DNA from 3 places in the Halobacillus sp. B23F22_5 genome. Region 1 is predicted to be linked to each of the others. Evidence: riboswitches for the same ligand, from Rfam matches in the RefSeq annotation. Region 1 holds a riboswitch; each other region holds the start of a gene.
The links. A riboswitch is a leader RNA that binds a small molecule or an ion and turns the genes downstream of it on or off. The one in region 1 is predicted to bind cobalamin.
Positions count from the first base shown of each region.

Region 2: linked by a shared signal. The riboswitch ahead of ACGTN9_RS04785 (DUF4430 domain-containing protein) and the one ahead of ACGTN9_RS15600 (ribonucleoside-diphosphate reductase subunit alpha) in region 1 are both predicted to bind cobalamin.
Region 3: linked by a shared signal. The riboswitch ahead of ACGTN9_RS10585 (cob(I)yrinic acid a,c-diamide adenosyltransferase) and the one ahead of ACGTN9_RS15600 (ribonucleoside-diphosphate reductase subunit alpha) in region 1 are both predicted to bind cobalamin.

Region 1 covers NZ_JBIEKI010000013.1:71,099-74,356, forward strand. Annotated here, with positions in the region: gene ACGTN9_RS15590 (pyridoxamine 5'-phosphate oxidase family protein) at 1-226, opposite strand, end outside; gene ACGTN9_RS15595 (class I SAM-dependent methyltransferase) at 353-1,048, opposite strand; cobalamin riboswitch at 1,199-1,375, shown strand; gene ACGTN9_RS15600 (ribonucleoside-diphosphate reductase subunit alpha) at 1,516-3,258, shown strand, end outside.
Region 2 covers NZ_JBIEKI010000002.1:281,247-284,504, reverse strand. Annotated here, with positions in the region: gene sigX (RNA polymerase sigma factor SigX) at 1-108, opposite strand, end outside; gene ACGTN9_RS04790 (ECF transporter S component) at 217-720, opposite strand; gene ACGTN9_RS04785 (DUF4430 domain-containing protein) at 726-1,133, opposite strand; cobalamin riboswitch at 1,329-1,511, opposite strand; gene ACGTN9_RS04780 (ATP-binding protein) at 1,580-3,258, opposite strand, start outside.
Region 3 covers NZ_JBIEKI010000006.1:57,294-60,551, reverse strand. Annotated here, with positions in the region: gene ACGTN9_RS10590 (cobyrinic acid a,c-diamide synthase CobB) at 1-910, opposite strand, end outside; gene ACGTN9_RS10585 (cob(I)yrinic acid a,c-diamide adenosyltransferase) at 907-1,446, opposite strand; cobalamin riboswitch at 1,675-1,817, opposite strand; gene ACGTN9_RS10580 (prenyltransferase) at 2,049-2,888, opposite strand; gene ACGTN9_RS10575 (hypothetical protein) at 2,987-3,258, opposite strand, start outside.

The DNA.
Region 1 (3,258 bases):
CAAATCCCTCTCCTTCATAGCCGATCAGGATATGCACATAGGGGTTAGCTTCTATTTCTTCAGCTTTATGAGTCTCTTTGTTGGTCGGGGTATATAATGTTAATTCTTTATTGAAAAACGTCATGTAGCGGGAATGGGGACGGTTATTTTTCACCGTTGCCAAAGTTCCTACCTTATTGTTCTCCAATACCTGGAATACTTTATCTTTTAACTCCTGATTGTTCATCGCTGTCATCTCTCCTTCCATTTTGGTTAGTTTTCCTTAAGGGAAGAAAAGTTAAACACACGAAGTAAATAGTTTCTTGCTATTTTACACTTGTCCGTTCAGTAACTGACTAGAAACCTTCATTTATCAAGCTTTATTAAGTCTTTTTTCCAGCATGAATACCCACATGAAAGTCAGTGCTTGCTGTAATTCAACCGGGAGGCCCTTCAGCCGTTTATCACTCACTCCACGTTTATATACACCGTGACCATCGATAACTTTCAAGCCCATTTCTTCAGCCATCGTTTCAAATTCCCACGGCATCATCGTATTGCAGATGACGTCTTCCCCATATAACCGGCGGTAACTATTTTTACGTGGGGCCGCTGTCGGACCGAGAACTCCAATGCATAACTTCCCGCCTGGACGAAGGATTCGTATCATTTCTTTTAAGCCATCAGAAGGAACTTCTGTCCACTCCAGACAATTGATCGCCATGATGGCATCAAAACTTTCTTTTTCTATATCCAATCCAGCCAGGTCCCCCTGCATAAACGTCAATTCCTCTATCTTGAGCTGACGTTTGGCTCGTTCAACCATCGCTGGAGATATATCGATCCCTGTCACTTGATATCCTGCCTGATGTAAACGGTAGGAGCCATACCCATCCCCGCAGCCGATATCCGCGATGGAAGCATCTGGTGCAATATGTTTTTGCATAAAGGGAATGATCGTTTTCCGACTTCCTTCATCCCACATGTCTTTACTGTTCTGGTTCCAAAAATCAACACGATCGTCCCATTTACGTTCAGCTTCTTTATGCCATGCAAACTTTTTATTCATGCCTTCTTCCTCCTGTCTGTACGCTACATAATATATTTCTACAGTTTATGTATAAATCCTTTCACGAGAAAAATCTTGCATATAGCTATTGAGTTCGTTATCATTAAAACACAAGATAAGCCAATCAAACAACACCAAAAACACAATATATAGTATCAGCGAATAGCGGATGCCACAAGGCTTAATAGGGAATCTGGTGCGAAGCCAGAACTGCCCCCGCAACTGTAAGTGCTGACGAAACGGACATCCACTGTGCAATAGATGCATGGGAAGGACCGGATTAGGCGGAAGCACAAGTCAGGAGACCTGTCTCTATTCGCATCAAGTTTCGACTTCTTCGGGGATTGAGAAGATGAAACGATGGAATGAAGAGACACTCTATCAGCCTTTTCGATACCTTCTCCTTGTTCCATGGTTTCATCCGCTCAAGTGAGCGGTTTTTTTATTATGTTAAAAGGAGTGAAACCATGGTAGAAACATATGCCCCTCAAAATATCGATTGGAATAATTGGTTGAAAGCACGAGAGAATCGCTTTCCCCACCTGGATTTGAATCCTATCAAAGAAAGACTAACCACCATTGACACTGTTTCTAATGACGAACAAGCGAACTACTTAATTCTAGAAAGCCTTGCTTTAATTGACGAACAGAACCCTGACTGGACTTATTTCGCTGCCGAATTGCAGCTTGAAAACATGTATAGGACTGCTGCTAATAATAGGAACAACAAAAAGCCATACCGTGACTTTCATCGAATGATCACTAGTATGATTGAAGAGGGAATTTACGATCCTAATTTGCTTGAATCTTACACCCTCTCTGAAATTACAGAGTTGGAACAGGCTATCCTGCCAGAGCGAGATAAGCAGTTGACTTATATCGGCCTGAAAACCCTCCATGACCGTTACCTTGCAAAAGATAAACAAGGCAGGCTGTTTGAACTACCTCAGGAACGATTCATGATCATTGCCATGACTTTAATGGAAAAAGAAAAGAAATCTCAACGCCTCCCTCTTATTAAAGAAGCTTATTGGGCACTCAGCAACCTGTACATGACAGTAGCCACACCTACCCTGGCTAATGCCGGGAAAAGTTATGGACAGTTGAGTTCATGTTTCATCGATACGATAGATGACAGCTTGCAGTCTATTTTTGATAGCAATACAGACACCGCCAACCTAAGCAAGCACGGTGGCGGCATCGGGGTCTATCTCGGTAAAATCAGAAGCCGGGGAAGTGATATCAAAGGATTCAGCGGGGTATCGTCAGGCGTGATTCCATGGATGAAACAACTGAATAACACGGCAGTAAGCGTTGACCAGCTGGGTCAACGCCAGGGAGCAATTGCCGTTTACCTTGATGTATGGCATAAGGATATTTTCTCTTTTTTAGATGCCCGCCTGAATAATGGTGATGAACGTCAGCGTACGCATGATTTGTTTTCCGGTGTATGCATCCCGGATATTTTTATGGAAGCTGTTGAAGCAAGAGACGATTGGTACTTATTCGACCCGCATGAAGTCAAAGAAATCATGGGATTTTCTTTAGAAGATTACTATGACGAAAATAAAGGTGGAGGATCGTTCCGGGAAAAATACCAGGCTTGTATTAACCATCCCTCTCTGACAAAGCAATGTATCCCAGCCATCGAAATCATGAAACGCATCATGGTCAGTCAATTAGAAACCGGAACACCTTATATGTTTTACCGTGATGAAGTCAATCGCAAAAACCCCAACGGCCATGCAGGGATGATTTATTGCAGTAACCTCTGCACCGAAATCACGCAGAATCAAAGCCCTACAATTCAAGAAGAGCAATACGTCAAAGATGGCAAACTGCATATCGTCCGGGAACCGGGTGACTTTGTGGTTTGTAACTTATCCAGCATCAATCTAGGCAAAGCGGTACCAGAGGGTGTTCTGGAAAGGCTGGTTCCCATTCAGGTCAGAATGCTTGATAATGTCATCGACCAGAACACCATCCCTGTGATGCAAGCCAAACTAACTAATCAGAAATATCGCAGTATAGGACTTGGAACATTCGGCTGGGCTCATCTGCTTGCCCTTAAGCAAATCAAATGGGAATCAGAAGAAGCGGTTCACTACACCCATGAGGTTTATGAAAAAATCGCTTATTATACGATTCAGGCAAGTATGGATTTAGCCAGGGAAAAAGGTTCCTACCCGGCTTTCCAAGGCTCGGATTGG
Region 2 (3,258 bases), on a different contig from region 1:
TTCCTGAACGAGATCTTCTGCTTGTTCTCGATTTTTGACCATATAAAATATAAATTGAAAAAGATCCTGATGATATTTTTCATATAGGGATTCATACACCGACCTCACTATTGCTTACCTCCCGTTCTCTTAATTAGTCGTTTTATGTAAAAGAAAAGTTACACTTTACATCATAAGCGTAAAAACAAAAAATACCAACCTGAAATCGGCTGGTATTCATACAGGAATCCATTGTTTATAATATCGTTCAAATAATCGGCTCAGCACAGGATACAACAGCACAATGAAAACCGCATTACCTGCGGCGTGGTAAATATCAAAGGGTAAGCCTGCTAAATAATATCCCCAGAATGAACCCGAGAAGTTATACATCGTAACAGATAGGACAAACCCATAAAATAGGCCGCTGAAGGCTCCGAATGCTGACAAGAAAAGCAATGGAATGTTAGACCAATATTTCCCAATCAGTCCGCTCATCAATCCGATGACAGCCCATGCAATCACTTGCCACACTGTCCAGATTCCCATGCCCAGAAAAACGTTGGAAAGGAAGGTTGTCAATAAGGCTAATATCACGGCGGACAGGGGGCCCAGCCAAAAACCGGCAATAATTATAATCGCGGTTACTGGCTGGACGTTCGGTAAAAAGGCGAAAGCGTACCTGCCGACAACGGCCAGTGATGCCAATAATGCAATCAAGGTTATCTTATAAGTGTTCATATGCATCATTCCCACTTATGAAAATCAAATTGGAAAGTGTCATCTGCTTCTACTTCATATTCGTTAGCTCCAACAGAGGCATTTTCCCCATTGATGGTAAAAAACCACGCCTTTTGCTCCCCTTCTTTTGCTTCGATTCCTTCAATCTTTGTAACAAAGCCATCTTTTTCTTCTACATCTTCAAAGTTTTCTTTAAGTACATCCATAAGGGTTTTGCCCGCTTCTACTTTCAATTCTTTCTCTGTTACGATGTTTTCTCCATTTTTCTCGGAAATCGTTACTTTTACGGGAACTTCCTGTTGTTGCTCCTGTTGTTGAGCCTCAGTGGACTCGCTTCCCGATTCTGCCTGACAACCTACAAGTACGGCTACACTCATCAATGCTGCTAAAACCAATTGCATCATTCTTCTCATTACCATCATCCCTCTCACATTTAGTAGGTTTCATCGCTTTTGGGGGTGTGAAAATCAGATAAACAACCTCGGCTTTCCATACCATACAAAAAGCCCATTCCTTCAACAGAATGGGCTAAGACTAACCAGTATGAATGTTTACTAAAAAAATACATAATTCGACCGGTTGTCTCAAACAGCTCAATCCCCGAAGCTTTGAAACGATGAATTAAGGCAGGTCTACTGGCTTGTGCGTTTACCTACTACGGACCCTTCCCATACATTTTGTGTACAGTGGTCTGCCCGGTTCGTGGCACTTACAGTTGCGAGGACAGCATTGGATTTTCACCAAATTCCCTTTTAATCCCACTCAGGAGAACCTTAACTCTAAAATATTAAATTCTAATGTAATATTACCATAAGCAGCACAATTGTAAAATAGTTGTTTCACAGGGAACAAGATTTTGTTACAAATCTTGTGCATCTTCGCTAATATCAGGCAAGCGGAATGAAAATGTCGTACCAGTACCTTCTTTGCTATGGACAGCAACGGTGCCCTGATGGGCCTCCACGATATTCTTAGCAATAGCAAGGCCAAGTCCGGTGCCTGTCTTGCCTTTTTTTCTTTTACGTGATTTATCCGCTTTATAAAACCGTTCAAAAACAAATGGCAGATCTTCCTCTGGAATACCTGTCCCGGAATCTTGTACAGCAGCATAAAGGCCTTCTTCCGTATATTCCATATGGATATCGACAGTACCACCTTCACGGGTATGGCGGATAGCATTATCTATCAAGTTTGTAAACACTTGTTCAATTCGATCGGGATCAAAGCATTTATCTCCAAGTTCTTCTGCTGTATGGAGTCTTAAGTTAATACCCTTTTCCTGAGCTAATCCCTGGAATTTTCTTGTGATTCTTTCTAAAAAGGGACGGACTTCAACCTTTTCTTTATTCAGGGTGATATGTCCTGCTTCCATTCTGGCTAGGTCTAATAGCTCGTTGACAAGTCTACTCATACGTTGGGATTCTTCGTAGATGATTTGAGCAAGCTCGTTTTTTTCTTCTTTACTTTCTGCAATATCGTCCACGATGGCTTCGCTGTATCCTTGCATCATGGAAATCGGAGTACGCAGCTCATGGGAAACATTTGCAATGAAGTCCTGCCTTAGTTTATCAAGCCTTCTCTCTTCAGTCATATCCCGAAGTACAGCGACAGCTCCACGTACATAATCTTTATCGTATAATGGCGTCATGATAATCACCCAGTTTCTCCCCTGGGTATCCATTTCGGTCATGACTTCTGTTTCCGTTTCTATCACCTGATTAAAAATGTCCTTCACTTTCTCTGGCAGAATGAGATGACCATCATTATTGCCGATTTCTGAACTTCCCTCTTCATAGGCCCAAGCCTCAAGATATTGCTCAGCAGGCGGATTGGTAATCAATATTTCCCCTTGGCGGTTGATGGTGATTACTCCATCTGCCATTGAACTAAGAATCCCTGACAATTGCTCTTTTTCCTGGTTGAGGGCATTTATATGAAATTTCAATTGCCGTCCCATCCGATTGAAAGCCATTGCAAGCTCCCCAATTTCATCATGCGTAAGGATGGGGATCTTTGTATTGAATTCCCCTTTTGCCAACTCCAGTGCACCCTCCCGCATCTTGATCAGAGGGGCAGTGATTCGTGTTGATAAAAAGAAAGCAAAAATAGTGGTTAGTATGATAGCGATGCCTGCACCTAAAAATATGATTTTTGTCGTCTGCATGGTGGTTTCTTCCACAATATCAAGAGACTGATAGACAAAAACTCCACCAGATCCGTTATTCAGCGGGGTCCCTACCACCATGACACCATTCTCAAGATTATCGATATCCGCAATTTTTTTAACTTGTTCTTTCCCCGCTAACACAGAGGATAACTCATTATCTTCTTCAATCCACTGCCGATCTATTTGGGGTAGATCGTCTTCAGCGGATGAACTCCATATATCATTTTCACCAAAAATTATGACTACACGGCTGGACGGGTCTTTTACCCGCGAGGATGTATCTAAAATAAGATCTCTGTCCTCATATTCCTGGACGATTTCTGATACTTTATCAGCTGTCTGAAGCAATTCCCTTTCCGCTTCTAATATAT
Region 3 (3,258 bases), on a different contig from region 1:
CGAATTGCTCCGGAAATCCGCCACCTAAATAAACGCCATCCACTTGAGGAGGAAGCACCTCACCTTTTAAAGGTGAAAAATAAACAACCCTAGCCCCATACGCTTCCATCAACTCCAGGTTCTCCTGATAATAGAAGTTGAATGCCTCATCCCTAGCTACCGCGATTGTTACATTGATCATGCCCCTACGCTGAAACATGGAGGAATCAGTTTGCAAGGGTGCCTGTTCACTAATCTGATAGATTTGGTCCACGTCGATCGTTTCAGACACTACATCCCCAAGCTGTTCCAGCTGCTCATCCAGTTCCCCGCGCTCGATAGAAGGCACCAGCCCTAAGTGCCGCTCCGGCATCTTAAGACTATTATCTTTCAGCAGATATCCACAGACCGGAATGCCACACTCCTGTTCCACCGCATCTTTTATCAGCCGGTAATGCCCCTCACTTCCGACCTTATTTGCAATCACTCCGGCAATATGAACTCCGGGATCCAGTAACTGAAAACCTTTTACGATAGCAGCGGCACTCCGGGCCATCGCCGAGCAGTCCACAACCAGGATTGTCGGAGCACCCAGCAGAGTACTGATTTCTGCCGTAGAACCTTGATTGGACCTCGGCGATTTGCCATCATAAAAGCCCATCACACCCTCGATGATCGAAAGGTCTGCCCCTTCACTTCCTTTCACAAACACTTCTTTCATCACATCTTCAGGGAGCATCCAGCTATCGAGGTTACGGGAGGGACGACCAGTTACGGCGGTATGATAGGAAGGGTCTATGTAATCAGGACCGCACTTGAATCCTTGAACCGTGAGCCCCTTTTTGATAAAGGCAGCCATTAACCCGATTGCGATACTCGTCTTGCCGGCGCCACTGGATACACCTGCAACTACGAGACGGCGGGCAGTCAAAACTCAACACCACGGACGGCAGGGATGCCTTCATCATAATAATGTTTTTCCACATCAATGACCGATACAAGATCAGCTGCATCCTTTACTTCCTGGAGCGCACTTCTGCCAGTAATCACGAGGTGGACATACTCCGGCTTGTTGTGGATCAGTTCAATCACTTCTTCCAGCGGCAGTACATCATCGATCGGAAAAGAATCAATCGCAAGCGCATTATTCAGTTCATCCAGAATCACGACATCATACTGCCCAGACAGCACAGTTTCCTTGGCAAGAACCCACGCTTTTTTTAATGCCTCCCGGTGGATTTCCGGTGTCTTTGTCCAGGTGAACCCTTCGCCCAGCTGAATAATCTCAGCACCCAGTTTCAACAGTGATTTTCTTTCACCATAAGGCCGCTTCGGGGACTTGATAAATTGCAGCATTTTCACCTTTTTGTCATGGCCTAATGCCCGGACAGCAAGCCCGGTTGCAGCCGTCGTCTTCCCTTTTCCATCACCGGTAAAAACCAATGTCAACCCCTGCTTCTTTTGCATCCTATCTCCTCCTCAGTATTTACAAGTGCAATTAGAAAAGCTTGGCTTATCGCCAAGTTTTTATGACGAAAGCCTTAGATTTTCTTATACTTTAATCCTTTAACAAAGTTAAACATTCTTAAAGTAAAAAAAACACCTTCCTCTAAAGGAAGGTGTGACTATAAATAGGCAGAATATACAGCGTACGAATTCCGCGTACTTACAAGCCTCCCTTTTTCCTCGAAGGGTAAACTTTGCGACAAACAGGCAGGCATCCTGACTTACATTCTTCTAACGAATGCTTACAGTGGCGGGACCGTGTTGGACTTTCACCAACTTCCCCTTTTCACCTTAAAGGCTTCCCTTTAAGGACCTGTTCGTATGATATGAAATTAATCTTATTGTAGCGGAACCTATGAATCTTGTAAACAACTCTTTCTGGGAAGAGCTAATAATTTCATTTTATACACTCATTATTTTAAATTGTCGGTTAGTGTAATCAAAAATAAAGGCAGCGTATCACCAGTGACCTACCCGGGTTTCATGGTATAAACGCTGCTTTTTCCCTTGATTATCAGGCAGGAAAACGACTCGCTTTTAATCGAGACTAAACTGGAAGACCTTTACCACACTCCCATGAACACCCCCATTCCGAAAAGCAGCCCGAACGCCCAGTGATGCCAGGCGGCCTGTTTCATCACAAGCTGCTCTTCCTGCCGTTTTCCATGAAACGAGCGAGGAATACGGATAGCGATCGGTAAAGCAGCCAGGACGACAAGCACTTCCATAGGTACGACTGCAGTACCTGCGAGAATAATGGCACCCACGTAAGCCCCGCCCAACAGGAGCTTCAATAACCAGATGGCATTCCGACGTCCAAGCCGCATTGCGAGCGTCCTCCGGAATCCCACGTCTTTTTCAATATCGCGAATGTTATTGGTCAGCACCATGGAACTGATCAGCAGAGCAAAAATCAGCCCAACGAAGATAACCGGCAGGTTGATGCGTTGAGTTTGGACACTATAACCAAGCAGCGTTGTCGCTATCCCGAGAAACAGGGCGGCTGTTGCCTCGCCAAGCCCATGTGATGCTAAGGAATGGCGGCCGGCAGAATAAGCGATACCAGCTGTAATCCCGAAGAGGCCGACGAACGCGACCCACCAGCCGACGAGTACAGCAAGCCACAATCCAAGCAGGGCAGCTGTTGCAATTAGACCAGTCGCCACGTATGGCACGTGATGATGGAATGGATAGTTGCTCAGAGAGGCGGTCTGCGCTTTGCACCAGCGTTCTTTGTCCTGGCCATTTTGGAAGTCAAAATAATCATTGAACATGTTGACACCACTTTGAACGAAGAGAGCGGCGATAAGCAAAAGCACCATCAGCTCGTAGCGGAACACCTCTTCTTTGGCAGCCAACAGACTCCCTGCCAGAACCGGACTGATTGTTCCGCTCCACGTCATCGGGCGCGTTAGCTGCAGCCAGGACAGCTTGCAGGCGTAAGTTTTGCTCTCCTGCCACGGGACCGCTGTTTTGAATGTACGCATCTGCTCCCACCTCCTTACAGTTGGACCATGAGAAAAATAAGTACGAAAAAGCCGAGAATTTCCACCGATTCCAATGCGGCGAGCCGGAACAATTCCCGGGTCAGGGGTTTCCGGTCGCCGCTTTCTGCTTCCTTCCACAGGTAATCATCCGTAAACACGAGCATCATCTCCCGGTAACCGACAAAAACTCCCCAGAACAAGGCGAATGTCCCGCTTGAGAGTGCAGCCAGCCAGAGATGTCCATAGGTGGTAGTTTGAATGACCTCCCAGCTGTGGAGGGGGCCGA